3 regions of the Cupriavidus sp. Met-2 genome follow, and region 3 is predicted to be linked to each of the others. Evidence: predicted binding sites of a transcription regulator. Region 3 holds the regulator's gene; each other region holds the start of a gene.
What was found. The regulator sigma-54, encoded in region 3, starts transcription at its own class of promoters, with help from an activator protein. The targets are predictions, from matches to a motif close to TGGCANGNAANCTGCTTT.
Positions count from the first base shown of each region.

Region 1 (4,748 bases), on a different contig from region 3:
CGCCGCCATATTGGGTTGGCCACTCCGGAACGGTCCAGCCCTTTTCGGCCATGCGTTGCAGCCACAGGCGCTGCGCATCGGACTGATAGCGGAACTTGCGCCCGCCCCAGCAGATGTCGTCCTCGTTGCGCACCGGTTGGCGCATCTCCGCCGGGCAGTTCGCTTCCAGCCAGGCATGCGCCTCCTGCCGAAATGTCTCCAGTCCGTCCACAATTGTCTCCTTGTTGCGTCCCTGGGAAGCCGTGCCACGCGGGCATCGGTCTGCCGGAAAATCGGATCAAGGTTGTTCCATGCCACAGTCTTATTTTTCTAAAACACTTGCAGAAGGTGGCGGGTACGGCAACTTTTATACAAGCCGACCCAAAGGGCGTCAATACTCCAAAACCTAACCCGAGTGGCTTGCCGAGCGCGAAGCCGTGGAGGTCAGATGCGACCCGTCGCTCGAGGGTGGCGCGACGCGGAGTGCGAATCATGTCAGCGAGTGCGGTAGAAAATAGCTTAACTTCTGCGAAGATTGATCGAAGCGCTCATCATGCTTCGCAATCCCGGAAGTTTCATTGCCTCGTTCGATCCGGTGGCAGGCACCGCCAGGAGCGGGTACCTCGGCCCGATTCAGGTCGCTTGTCGAGAGAATATTGGTGACAGTCCGTGCATTCTTCTTTTCCATACCATTCATACGAATTTTTTATGGAGACGAGAAAGCTCGTCCGAACGGTGTGGTTAGTGCTCGCAGGGATAGGACAACCATGTCCATACCTGTATGTCTGCATATGAGAAACGTGACCGGTTTCTCCAAATGCCACCGGCAATTTGTGCTTTCTTTTCATAAGCTAGTGCCAGTGGCGGAAGTTCAGTCGAAAGCGATGCGACGCATGAGGGCAGTACACCTGCTTACATGCGTTACCCACTCTCCACATTTTGAAACGCAACAATGGAGGTACAATGCGCCCCACTTTGTATCTCACATATAACAAATGAGCCCCCGGCCTTCTCGTTTGGCGTGTGTAGACGCGCTGAAGGCGGTCAGCTCGCAGCTGATCGTGTTGCACCATCTGGCCTTCTATGGGCCGATGTCCGATGCCGCCCAATCTCTGGCCCCCGGCCTGATCGGCTGGCTGTCTGACTACGCGCGCATCGCGGTGCAGGTGTTCCTGGTCATCAGCGGATTCCTTGCCGCGCGCAGCCTGGCTCCCGCCGGACGCCTGACCGCCCAGAGCCCGCTTTCCACGGTATGGCGCCGCTATCAGAAACTGGTCGTGCCCTACACCGTGGCGATGCTCGTCGCGATCATCGGCGCCGCCATCGCGCGGACGTGGATGCATCACGACTCGATACCCGCCGCGCCGCACCTGACGCAGGTCATCGCGCACATCCTGCTGCTGCACAACATCCTCGATGTGGACGCGCTGTCCGCAGGCGTCTGGTATATCGCGATCGATCTGCAACTGTTCGCGCTGCTGGTATTCGCGCTCTGGCTGGCGCGCGCGGTGTCACGCGATACGTTGCCGCTGGGCGTGCCGACGGTGGCCGCGCTAGCGGTGGCCTCGCTGTTCTGGTTCAACCGTGATGCCACCTGGGATATCTGGGCGATCTACTTCTTTGGCGCCTACGGCATGGGCACGCTCGCGTACTGGGCGTCGAACCCCGATCGTTCTCCGGTGGCCCTGATCGCGCTTGGCGCGGTTGGCGTGGCGGCCCTGACGATGGACTTCCGCCTGCGTATCGCCGTCGCGCTGGTCACGGCGCTGGTGCTGGCCATCTCCCGCCGCGGGGGCTGGCTCGAGCATTGGCCGGGTGGCCGCGTCACCGCATACTTCGGCAAGATCTCGTACTCGGTCTTCCTCGTGCACTTTCCGGTCTGCCTGGTAGTGAACGCCTTGGTGTTCCATTTCGCTCCGGGCCAGCCGATGCTCAACGCTTTGGGGATGTTGCTGGCGTGGGTCGCCAGCAACGTAGCCGGCGCTGTATTCCATCGCTATGTGGAGGCTGCCAGCCCGCTGCGCTCGGTGATCGACTTCGTCAAGGAAGGGATTCACACCCGCAAGTGGACGCGGGGCGAAAAGCCCCAGGCCTGAGCGGCCGGCGTCAACCTCGTCAAATCAATGCTGGTGCGTCCGCACCAGCATGTACCGCCTTCGTCATGCATCCCGCACCCGTCCGGTGCGTGCGGAATGTCACTCACGGTAACAACCCCAGTTGAGGGTTGGCATGGCCATTGCCTAGTATGGATATATAAACCTGACCAACTGGTCAGGTTTCGATCCGGGGAGACGAGGCTGCCATGTCCGATCATATCGTTCTGACCTCGCACACACGCCGCGACAAGCCGGCCGAGCCGATTCACTGGGGCGCACCCACGGCGGCCGAGCGGGGGCCGGTCATTGCCAGCCTGACAGACCCCGCGCAGCGCAACGTTATTGGTACCCACGCTGGCGCCTATGCGATCTATCGCGCGCTGGCAGTGGCGGCGGGCAGCCTGCAGCGCGCGCATCGTCCCGACCTGACCGATACATCCCCGGCCGAAGCCATCGGCCCGCACCCGCAGTGGGGCGATCCGGACAGGATCGTGTCGCTGGATCCCTGGGGCCACCTGGTCTCCACCGTCTTCGCCGACCGCATCGCCGCCGGGGTGGACATCCGTCCGACCATCGCCATCACGCGTGCCCATATCAACATGCCCGAACTCATGGCCGCGATCTCGGCCGGACGGCTCAAGCCCGACGGCGACATCCTCGAGGCCAATGGCGACGTGCGCGTGACCAAGGCGGCGGTGGACCCGGTCTGGTACCTGCCCGGTATCGCGCGCCGCTTCAATATCAAGGAGAGCGTGCTGCGCCGCAGCCTGTTCGAGCAGACCGGCGGCATGTTTCCCGAACTTGTGACGCGACCCGATCTGAAGGTGTTCCTGCCTCCGATCGGCGGCATGACGCTCTATTTTTTCGGCGATGTCACAAAGCTGGGCCAGCCCGATACCCGCGTCGCCTGCCGCGTGCATGACGAATGCAATGGCTCCGACGTGTTCGGGTCGGACATCTGCACATGCCGCCCGTATCTGGCGCACGGTATCGAGGTTTGTATCGAGATGGCGCAGCAGGGTGGCGTGGGCTTGGTGGTCTATAACCGGAAGGAAGGCCGCGCGCTTGGCGAGGTGACGAAGTTCCTGGTCTACAACGCGCGCAAGCGCCAGGTGGGCGGCGACCGCGCCGAAACCTACTTCGAACGTACCGAATGCGTGGCCGGCGTGCAGGACATGCGGTTCCAGGAATTGATGCCGGATGTATTTCACTGGCTCGGGATCAGGAGGATCGATCGCTGGGCCTCGATGAGCAACATGAAGCACGGCGCGCTGACGGCGCAGGGTATCGAGGTGGTGGAGCAGGTGGCGATTCCCGAGTCCCTGATCCCGGCCGATGCGCGCGTGGAAATCGATGCGAAGGTGGCGGCGGGTTATTTCTCCAGGTACACGCCGCCCGACGCCAAGGAACTCGCCCAGGCAAAGGGCAGGGGGTTGAAGGAATGAATGAATTTCCGGAAGGAGGCAGAGCAGGACGCGACGATGGCATGGGCAGCGGCTGGCATAGCCCCGTTCCACCCGATCATCCCGCGGCTGCGCTGCTCAGTGCGGAAGCCGTGCGAACGCGTTGCGCGGTGGTGACGGACTTCGTGGCCTCGGGGGAATCCGAGTTGTTCACGTGGCACCCGGACCGCGTTCACGCGATCGCCGACTATGTGGCCGCGACGATTCGCCGCCGCTATCCGACGTTGCAGGTGCCGTATCACAGCCGCTGGCGCCATTTTGAAAGTGGCGGGCCGGGGCAGGCCACGATCAACCGCTGGCAGATCCTGTGCGAGCGCGCGGGCATGTCGGGCCCCGAACATCGCGAGGAGCGCGCGCGGATCGGCATAGATCTGGTGATCCCGAGCGTGCTGCTCGATGCGGGCGCTGGGCCCGACTGGCGCTACCGCGATGCGGCCAGCGACATGATGCTGACGCGTTCGGAGGGGCTCGGCGTGGCCAGCTTCGACCTGTTCGCGCGTGGCGGCTTCTCCGCCGGGCAAGGCGATCCGTTACGTTCCGACGCCGACCGCCTTTGCCGCATCGACGCCTCGACCATTGCCTCGGCGTTCCAGGTGGCGCAGCACAACCCGCTGGTCGGCCTGGAAGGCCGCGCGGGACTTCTGCGCCGGCTCGGGGAGGTGATGCAGGACACACCGGCGGTGTTTGGCAGCCCGGCACGGCTCGGCAACCTGTATGACTATCTGGCCTCGCATGCGCGCGAAGGCCGGATCGAAGCGAGCTTCGTGCTGCGCACGCTGCTGGTGGCGCTGGGCCCTGTGTGGCCAGGCCGGCTGCAGATCCAGGGGATCTCGCTCGGGGATTGCTGGCGGCATCCGGCGGCTCCCGAGGGTATGGTGCCGTTCCACAAACTCACGCAATGGCTGACCTATTCGTTGCTGGAGCCGCTGGAGGATGCGGGGCTGACCGTGACCGGGCTCGATGCGCTGACGGGTCTGCCCGAGTACCGCAACGGTGGCCTGCTGTACGACTTCGAACTGATGGTGCCACGCGATGCCACGTTCGCCAGCCGCGCGCACGCGGTGGATGAGCCGGAGATCGTCGAATGGCGCGCGCTGACCGTGACGGGGCTGGATCTGATCGCTGATGGCGTGCGGCAGGCGCTCGGTTTGAGCGAAGCGGACTTTCCGCTGGCGCGTGTGCTCGAGGGCGGCACGTGGGCGGCGGGGCG
Region 1 covers NZ_JBBHZL010000020.1:8,662-13,409, reverse strand. Annotated here, with positions in the region: gene WD006_RS27830 (acyl-CoA dehydrogenase family protein) at 1-211, opposite strand, end outside; gene WD006_RS27825 (acyltransferase family protein) at 975-2,075, shown strand; gene WD006_RS27820 (GTP cyclohydrolase II) at 2,282-3,520, shown strand; gene WD006_RS27815 (URC4/urg3 family protein) at 3,517-4,748, shown strand, end outside.
Region 1: the regulator sigma-54 is predicted to act here: its motif matches at 2,205-2,222, upstream of WD006_RS27820 (GTP cyclohydrolase II).

Region 2 (4,748 bases), on a different contig from region 3:
GACGTGGCGCGTATCGACGAGGACGGATTCCTCTATATCGTCGACCGCATGAAGGACATGCTGATCCGTGGCGGCGAGAACATCTACTGCATCGAGGTGGAAAGCACACTATACGATCATCCGGCCATCATGGATGCGGCGGTGGTAGGCATTCCGCACCGCACGCTGGGGGAGGAGCCCGGCGCGGTGGTCAGCCTGAAGCCTGGCATGAAGGCAACCGAGGCCGAACTGCAGGAGTTCGTGCGCGCGCGTCTGGCGGCCTTCAAGGTGCCGGTGCGCGTGATCGTGCTGGAGGAGATGCTGCCGCGGAATCCGAACGGGAAAATCCTGAAGTCGAACCTCAGGAAGCTGTTCGCGGCTTGATTGTCTGAGGTGACGCCCCCTCTTCCGCAAACGGGAGAGGGGCGCAAACCGTCAGTCTCTGAATATCACTTCACCGGAATCGGCGTCCCCGCCGGCACCGGCACGGCAGTGACCGAGTTCTGCGGGCTGCCGGACACGATCCGATCCGAATACGTCAGATAGACCAGCGTATTGCGCTTGCGGTCCACTGCGCGCACCACGTGCAGCGTCTTGAACAGGATCGACATGCGCTCGGAGAACACATCCTCTTGCGCCTTCACCGGACCCTTGAACGTAATCGGCCCCACCTGGCGGCAGGCAATCGACGCCTCTGGCGGATCTTCGGCCATGCCGAACGTGCCCTTGATGCCCCCGGTCCGGGCGCGCGAGACGTAGCAGGTCACCCCGTCGACTTGCGGATCGTCGTAAGCCTCGATAACGACTTTATCCGATCCGGTCATGCGGAAATTGGTGGAAACACTGCCGATCTCTTCGGCCTGTGCCGCGCAGGCAAGCATACCGATGGCAAGGCCTGCGGCCATGCTGATACGAAGTCTGGTCATGTCGGGGTCACGGCGTGGAGCCTTTGATCTCGTCGTGGCGACGTTCCATTTCCTGGCGCAGCGCGCGTCGCTGCTTGGCGGCTTCGAAACGCTGGCGCTCCACTTCGTCACGCGGCTGCAGCGGCGGCACTTCGGCCGGCGCACCGTTGTCGTCAACGGCGACCATCGTGAAGTAGCAGCTATTGGTATGGCGCACGACCTTGCTGCGGATATTCTCGGTCACCACCTTGATACCGATCTCCATCGAGCTGCGGCCCGTGAAGTTGACGGCAGCCAGGAACGTCACAAGTTCGCCCACATGGATCGGCTGGCGGAACATCACCTGGTCCACCGACAGCGTAACCACGTAGCGGCCGGCGTAGCGGCTGGCGCAGGCGTAGGCCACCATATCGAGGTATTTCAGGATCGTGCCGCCGTGGACATTGCCGGAGAAATTGGCCATGTCCGGCGTCATCAGCACGGTCATGGAAAGCTGGTGGGACAGATCGTTCATCGCAGGAAATCCAGATTCGGGCATTCAGGCGCCGGCAGTGTAACTCGCCGCGTGCGTGAATGGGAGCCCGGTCCACCCCAGCCATGCAAGAAACTTCCGACAAAAGAAAAGCGGCCCCTCAGGCCGCTTTCTTTGCTTCTCAGACGCGATGTGCTTACTTCTTCTTGTTCACAGCGTCCTTGAAACCCTGACCTGCCGAGAACTTCACGGTCTTGGCCGCAGGAATCTTGATCGTTTCGCCGGTGCGCGGATTACGACCGGTGCGGGCAGCACGTTTGCCCGAGCTGAAACTGCCAAAACCCACCAGAGTGACCGAGTCGCCCTTGGCTACTGCCTTCTTGATACTGTCCAGCGCAGCGTTCAGCGCGCGCTCGGCGGCGGCGTTGCTGAGTTCTGCTTCCGCGGCGATGGCCGATACCAGTTCACCTTTATTCATGGCTGATTTCCCTTGTTGGTCGTCGTCACCGGACTTTTTACCGCATGGCAGAAGTCCGATCGGCGCAGTCTAATCTGCCCTTTGTGCCTTGGGCAATCCCCAGTGGCACCAATGCAACGAAAACTGCCGGAAATCGTTCTGTGGCAAGACTTAGCGGGCGTTCTCCCCCTCTTTTCCGAGAATCGAAACATCACTTTTTGCGGCTGCCTGCTGTACCGAATATCGCACATCGGCATTCCCGGAGAAATTGCCGTACCCGTCACCGGAACGCTCGGCTCCCATTTACCAGGCATCAGTCCGTCCAGACTCAACAACGCCCAGTTCAGGTGCAATGCACCGTTTCGGGTCTGATTTGACAACACAACGTGCGCCATCACGGCGCATTTACGCCATATTCCCTCTTTTTGGGCGTTGGCATTCCGCGGCTCAGCGTGACCCGAAACGCCATCCAAGTGCGCCACGCACTGAGTTTGCGCGGTTTTTCGGCGTTCATGCCCAGATCTGGAACGGCTTTTGCATACCCATGCTCCCATTTTGAGCATGGGGCAACGATGGACAACTTGAAAACCGGTACGGATGCAATGTTCATCCTGCTTGGCGCGATCATGGTGCTAGCCATGCACGCGGGATTCGCATTCCTGGAGCTTGGCACCGTCCGCAAGAAGAATCAGGTCAATGCCCTGGTCAAGATCCTGGTCGATTTCGCGGTCTCGACGATTTCATACTTTTTTATCGGTTATACGGTCGCCTACGGTGTGCAATTCATGTCCGGGGCAGATGTACTGGCGCAAAAAAGCGGCTATGAGCTGGTGAAGTTCTTCTTCCTGGCCACATTTGCTGCGGCCATCCCGGCGATTATCTCGGGCGGTATTGCCGAGCGCTCGCGATTCAACCCGCAACTGGCAGCCACGTTCGTGCTGGTCGGTTTCGTCTACCCCTTCTTCGAAGGCATCGCGTGGAACAACCGATTCGGCATCCAGGACTGGATCGCCTCCGTGACCGGTGCGCCGTTTCATGATTTTGCCGGCTCGGTGGTGGTCCACGCGGTCGGCGGCTGGATCGCGCTGCCGGCGGTGCTGCTGCTGGGCGCACGCCGCGGCCGCTATCAGAAGGATGGCCGCATCAGCGCGCACCCGCCTTCGAATATCCCGTTCCTCGCGCTGGGCGCCTGGGTACTGGCGGTGGGCTGGTTCGGCTTCAATGTCATGAGCGCGCAGACCGTCGACAAGATCAGCGGCCTTGTCGCGATCAACTCGCTGATGGCAATGGCGGGCGGCACGCTGGCCGCGTGGTGGGCCGGCCGCAACGATCCGGGCTTTGCCTACAACGGCCCCCTGGCAGGCCTGGTCGCCGTTTGCGCGGGCTCGGACCTGATGCATCCGCTGGGCGCGCTGATTACCGGCGCGGTGGCGGGTGTGCTGTTCGTTCATCTGTTTACGCTGGCGCAGAACAAGTGGCACATCGACGACGTACTCGGTGTCTGGCCCCTGCACGGCCTGTGCGGCGCCTGGGGCGGCATCGCCGCGGGCATCTTCGGCAGCCACGCGCTCGGCGGTATCGGCGGCGTCTCGATCGTGGCCCAGCTTATCGGCACGGCCATGGGGATCGTGATTGCCCTGGTGGGCGGCACCGTGGTCTACGGCACGCTGAAGAAGGTCGTCGGCATTCGCCTGGACGCTGAGGAGGAGTACAACGGCGCCGACCTGACACTGCACCGCATCTCCGCTACACCGGAGCGCGAAACGAGCTGGTAATCGACGCGCTTGCAGCCTCGAATCGCCCCAAATAAAACGGCCGGAATCATCCGGCCGTTTTACTTTGTGTTCACAAAGATTAACTTGAACTTTGATCTCGACGCGCCCAATAATGCCCTTGGACTCCCGAAGAAACGCCGACACAGGCGTGTCTTGCAGCCCTGGCACCATCCACACCGATTTGCGCTGATTCTGACGTGCCTGATTTTCACTTTTCCATAAAGAACTGGAGCGTGCCCCCATGGATACTTCTTCGTTGCAAAGCATCCGCGATGTGATTTATGGCTATGCCACTGTTTTCGGCGTCAAGATCCTTGCCGCCCTCGCCTTCTGGGTGGTCGGCCGCTGGCTGATTCATTTCGTGGTGCGCATGGTCCAGAATTCGCTGGCCAGGCAGAAGGTAGACCCGACGCTGCTGCGCTACGTTGGCTCGATCGTTACCGTCACGCTGAATGTCGTGCTGGTCATCGGCATCCTCGGCTACTTCGGCATCCAGACTACGACGTTTGCAGCGCTGATCGCCGCAGCCGGCGTTGCTATCGGTATGGCCTGGTCTGGCCTGATGTCGAACTTCGCAGCCGGCGCGTTCCTGGTGGTCCTGCGCCCGTTCAAGGTCGGAGATTTCGTATCCGTCGGTGGTGTCACCGGCACGGTGCGCGAGATCGGCCTGTTCTCCACCACGCTCGACACGCCCGACAACGTCATGACGGTCGTCGGCAACAACAAGATCTTCAGCGACACGATCCAGAATTTCTCGGCCAATGCGTTCCGCCGGGTCGAATTGAAGGCGCAACTTGCCGGGTCGACTGACGTGGCAGCCGCCACGGCTTTGCTCAAGGAAAAGATCGCGGCCATTCCGAACGTGCTGACCGAACCGCCCGTCGATGTCGAGATCCTCGAATTCACGCTGGTTGGCCCGGTCCTGGCCGTCCGCCCCTACTGCCATACCGATCACTACTGGCAGGTCTATTTCGATACCAACCGCACGATTCGCGACAGCTTCGGCCAAGCGGGCTTCCAGGCGCCGATGCCGGCCCAGGTTGTGGTGATGCAGAACGCGCCGGCCGTATCGGTAGCATCGGGCACGCCGGCAAACCAGGCGGCCTGAGCCTGATCCGGCCAGGCAAGCTCGGCGGGATCAGGTTGCGGATTGGGAGCGC
Region 2 covers NZ_JBBHZL010000017.1:43,468-48,215, reverse strand. Annotated here, with positions in the region: gene WD006_RS27230 (class I adenylate-forming enzyme family protein) at 1-363, shown strand, start outside; gene WD006_RS27225 (CreA family protein) at 429-905, opposite strand; gene WD006_RS27220 (acyl-CoA thioesterase) at 913-1,398, opposite strand; gene WD006_RS27215 (HU family DNA-binding protein) at 1,553-1,834, opposite strand; gene WD006_RS27210 (hypothetical protein) at 1,946-2,185, shown strand; gene WD006_RS27205 (ammonium transporter) at 2,386-3,588, shown strand; gene WD006_RS27200 (mechanosensitive ion channel family protein) at 3,830-4,696, shown strand; gene WD006_RS27195 (Bcr/CflA family multidrug efflux MFS transporter) at 4,727-4,748, opposite strand, start outside.
Region 2: the regulator sigma-54 is predicted to act here: its motif matches at 2,337-2,354, upstream of WD006_RS27205 (ammonium transporter).

Region 3 (4,748 bases):
GCAGGTTCTGCAGCAGCGGCGGGCAGCGGCCCTCAATGAAATCCGGGCCAAGCCGCACGAAATCGACGGCGTCGTCGGCCACCAGGCCGTGTCCGCGCGAGATCAGTTCCAGGCCCAGTTCGCTCTTGCCAAGGCCCGACTCACCCATGATCAGCACGCCCATGCCGAGGATGTCGAGGAACACGCCGTGCATGGTGACGCGCGGTGCGGAGATGCGCGACAGGTACAGGCGGAGGTGGTCGATGACGGCCGCCGAGGATACCGGCGTCGTGAACAGTGGAGTCGATGAGCGCGTGCAGCGCAGTTCCAGGTCGGGCGGCGGCTCCATGCCATCCGCCACCACCAGGAATGGCGGCTCCAGCAGGATCAGCTCGCCCATCTGACGCTTGCGGGGTTCGTCGTCGAGGCGCTGGTAGTAAAGGATCTCGGGTTTGCCGAGTACCTGAATCCGGTTCGGGTGGATCAGGTTCAGGTGGCCGACCAGATCGGCAGCCGATGTTGCCTCCCGCGCGAATTCCACGTCGAAGGCACGATCGGCCCCTTCCAGACCGGCGACCCAGGAGAGTTTGATGTCGGCTGCGTTGTCGTCGAAGATCGACTGGGAGGTGACGCCGGTGAGTTCCATGCGGGATGACTTTTCGGGAGGGGCTGTATCGCGGGTATCGCGTCAGGCTGCGCTGGCCTGCCGTCGTGTCAGGGGTGCCACTGGGTCAGTAACTCGTGGACCGCTTCGGGCGTGGGTAACGTGGCCAGTCCTTCACGCATTTCCCGGTCCGACAACAACTGGGCGATTTCCGAAAGAATCTCCAGATGCTGCTGGGTGGCCTGCTCGGGCACAAGCAGGAAGATCAGCAGCGACACCGGTTTGCCGTCGGGCGATTCGAACGGAATTGGCTCGGCCAGGCGCATGAAGGCAGCCAGAGGCTGCTTGAGTCCCTTGATGCGGCCATGCGGAATGGCGACGCCGGCGCCAAGACCGGTGGACCCGAGCGATTCGCGCGCGAACAGGTTGTCGGTCACGGTGGCCCGGGCTACGCCATGGTTGTTCTCGAACAGGAGCCCGGCTTGCTCGAAGACCCGCTTCTTGCTGGTGACGGTGACGTCGAGATTAATGTTGCCGGGTGGCAGCAATTTGGCCAAACGATTCATGGGCGATGCACGAGGAGTCAGAAAGGCGAGCCGACGCACATGAGTCGTCCCGCTGCGTTGGGCAATTCAGGCTATTGAGCGCAAAAGGACGCCCGCATTGGAGCGTCCGGCCATTATAGAGCAGGGCCACTGCGCACTTGTGCGCTGCGGCGCCGGCGCCGCGAGTGGTGCCGCGAGCTTGCCGGTCGGATTGCCCACCCAGAAAACTGCCACCCGCCATCGCGTGATCTTTTGCCACGCGGAATGCCGGGCCGGTTGTCCGGGGCCGTCCTGTCTGTAGTTGTTGTATGGCGCAGCATACACCGAGCGGCGTCAGTTGCGAACACCCCCGGCTGACCAAATGTTGCAGGGCTGGTACTCGGGTAACGGGTGCGCCAGCGGCGCGTCCGCCTCGCGCCCATCAAAAAAGCCGCGCAGATGCGCGGCTTTGCTCTTCCTATCTATCCTCTAAGGGGCGACCTGGTGTCGCCGCCAACTTATTGTTGTTGTAGTTGTTCGGCGGCCATCTGGTACTTGACCGCTTCCCGGTCATGCCCTTGCACGCGGTCCTTGTAGCGGATCACCTGGCGGTCGAGCTTGTCGACCAGGCAGTCGATTGCAGCATAAAGGTCTTCATGATGCGCTTCGACGAAGATGTCCTTGCCCTTGAGGTGCAGGTTGATTTCCGCGTACTGACGCTTGTCCTTTTCCTTATGGTTGTCTACGGATAGCAGCACGCTTACGCCAATGACCTGATCGAAATGTCTGACAATTCGCTCCAGTTTCGTTTCCACATACTCACGCAGCGGCGGCGTGATGTCGAGGTGGTGTCCACTGATCTTGAAGTTCATAGCGCTTCTCCTTCTGAAAGAGCCGCACCAGGCAGGCGGTTGCGGCTCGGCTACAAAGTCTTGCGGAGATTGACTGCGGGGATCTTCAGCGCTTCGCGGTACTTGGCCACCGTGCGGCGTGCGACCACAAAGCCCTGTTCGCCCAGCAACTCGGCGATGCGGCTGTCGGAAAGGGGATTCCTGGGTTCTTCGGCTCCTATCAGTTGCTTGATCAGCGCGCGGATCGCCGTGGATGAGGCCGCGCCGCCAGTCTCCGTGGAGACGTGGCTACCAAAGAAGTACTTCAACTCGAAAGTACCCATCGGCGTGGCCATGTATTTATTCGTAGTCACCCGGGAAATGGTCGACTCGTGTAGACCCAGTGTATCGGCAATCTCCCGCAAAACCAAGGGGCGCATCGCGATTTCCCCGTGCGAGAAAAAGTTCCTTTGACGCTCCACAATTGCCTGCGCAACACGCAGGATCGTGTCGAAACGCTGCTGAATGTTCTTGATGAGCCACCGCGCCTCCTGGAGCTTCTGCTGCAGCCCGGCCGCGCCCGCTTCCCCTTTTGCACCGCGCAAAATCTGCGCGTACATGTCGTTGATGCGCAGACGCGGCATCACGTCGGGATTGAGCTGTGCGATCCAGCTACTGCCACTCTTGCGCACGAACACATCCGGTACCACGAAGTCCGCTTCCGGACGGCTGTAGGCATGTCCGGGATACGGTGCGAGCGAGCGGATCAGATCGTGCGCGGCCTTAAGTGCAATTTCGTCAACCTGCAGGGCTTTCTTGAGCCGCGTGTAGTCACGCACGGCCAATAACTCCAGGTGGTGGTTGACGATCGATAATGCAAGGTCCCGCTGCGGATGTTGCAGACGGCGCAGTTGCAGGGTGAGGCATTCCGCCGCGTTGCGCGCACCCACGCCAGGCGGGTCGAAGCTCTGCAGCAGGGTCAGTATCGCCTGCACTTCATCGACTTCGAATTCGAGTTCCTTGGGCAGTTCCGAACAGATCTCGTCGAGCGTTGCGCCCAGGTAGCCGTCGTCGTCAAGCGACTCGATCAGGAAGATGGCCAGGCCCTTGTCACGCGTGGAGATCTTCAGCGGCGTGAGCTGTTCCATCAGGTATTCGCGCAGCGTGGGTTCCGCTTCGCGAAGCTGCATCGGCGTCTTCTCGTCATCATCGCCCTGAGGCCGGCGAGCGAAATCGTCCAGGCTCCAGTCGCTGCCGTAATCGTCACCCGCGCTGTCGCCGTAGCTGTCGTCTTCGCCATTGGCGCCGTTCGCGCGATCGTCGCCGTTACCTTGCGGTTCGGAAGATGCTGGCGCCGGGGCGCTTTGCACGTTGACCGACCCGTCCGCGGCCACGCGCAGCGGGCTTTCGATCCAGTCGTTCTCGCGTTCGAGCAGTGGATTCTCGGTCAGCGCCTGCTCGACTTCCTGTTGCAGCTCCAGTGTGGATAACTGCAGCAGCCGGATGGACTGCTGCAGTTGAGGAGTCAGAGCCAGATGCTGGGAAAGTCGAAGCTGAAGCGATGGTTTCATGCGACCTATTCTATGCGCATCTTCCCGTTGTTGGAACGGAAATTGCTATCGCCTATCGCTGACACTTCGTGATCGCCAACGGCTAGTTGACGAATGCTGCAAAGCGGCGTCGCGGCCGCTTGATCACATGCGGAAGTTCTCGCCCAGATAGACGCGTCGCACAGACTCGTTGGCGATGATTTCCTCGGGCTGTCCCTCGGCCAGCACGGTGCCTTCGCTGATGATGTATGCGTGGTCGCAGATGCCCAGCGTTTCGCGCACGTTGTGGTCGGTAATCAGCACGCCGATGTTGCGTGCCTTCAGGAAGCTGACGATGCGCTGGATCTCGCCCACGGCGATCGGGTCCACGCCCGCGAATGGTTCGTCGAGCAGGATGAAGCGCGGCGCCGACGCCAGCGCGCGCGCGATTTCCACGCGGCGGCGCTCGCCGCCCGACAGCGACAGCGCCGGGTTGTTGCGCAGGTGGGCGATCTGCAGGTCATCGAGCAGCGAGTCGAGCCGGCGATCGATTTCCTGCTTGGGCAGCGGCTTGCCGTTGACCACCTGCAGTTCCAGCACCGCGCGGATGTTCTCCTCCACGTTGAGCTTGCGGAAGACAGAGGCTTCCTGCGGGAGGTAGGACAGTCCCATGCGCGCGCGCTCGTGGATGGCCAGGCCGCTGATGTGCTGGCCATCGAGCACGATATCGCCTTCGTCCAGCGCGACCAGTCCGACGATCATGTAGAACGACGTGGTCTTGCCCGCGCCGTTCGGGCCGAGCAGGCCGACGACCTCGCCGCTCTTGACGTCGAGCGAGACGTCCTTGACCACGGTGCGCGAGCCATAGCGCTTCTTCAGATGGCGCACGACCAGCGTGCTGCTATCCGTGGATGGGGCGGAAGAAGCCTGATCGGCGAGCGTGGCGGTATCGTTCATCGGGTACGGATAGAGCTTGAAACGGTCAGGGCTTGGCCGGCTGTGAGGACGGCTTCAGGTCGAGCGGCGCGCCGGCGGGCGCGCTGGCCTGGTTCGCGCGCGGCGACAGCACAGCGCGCACGCGGCCAGAAGGGTTCCCGGCTGACGCGTTGTTGTCGCCGCCGGTTGCGGTATAGAACTCATTGCGGCTGTCGTACGTGATTACCGCGCCGCGGATTTCATCCAGGATCTTCGCGCCGACACCGGAAACACGCGCCGCGCGTGCATTGCCGATCAGCTTGTTGATCTCCGACTTGCCGTCGTATTCGATGCGGTCACCCCAGCC
Region 3 covers NZ_JBBHZL010000001.1:134,472-139,219, forward strand. Annotated here, with positions in the region: gene hprK (HPr(Ser) kinase/phosphatase) at 1-625, opposite strand, end outside; gene ptsN (PTS IIA-like nitrogen regulatory protein PtsN) at 694-1,149, opposite strand; gene hpf (ribosome hibernation-promoting factor, HPF/YfiA family) at 1,626-1,979, opposite strand; gene WD006_RS00685 (RNA polymerase factor sigma-54) at 2,030-3,508, opposite strand; gene lptB (LPS export ABC transporter ATP-binding protein) at 3,632-4,423, opposite strand; gene lptA (lipopolysaccharide transport periplasmic protein LptA) at 4,449-4,748, opposite strand, start outside.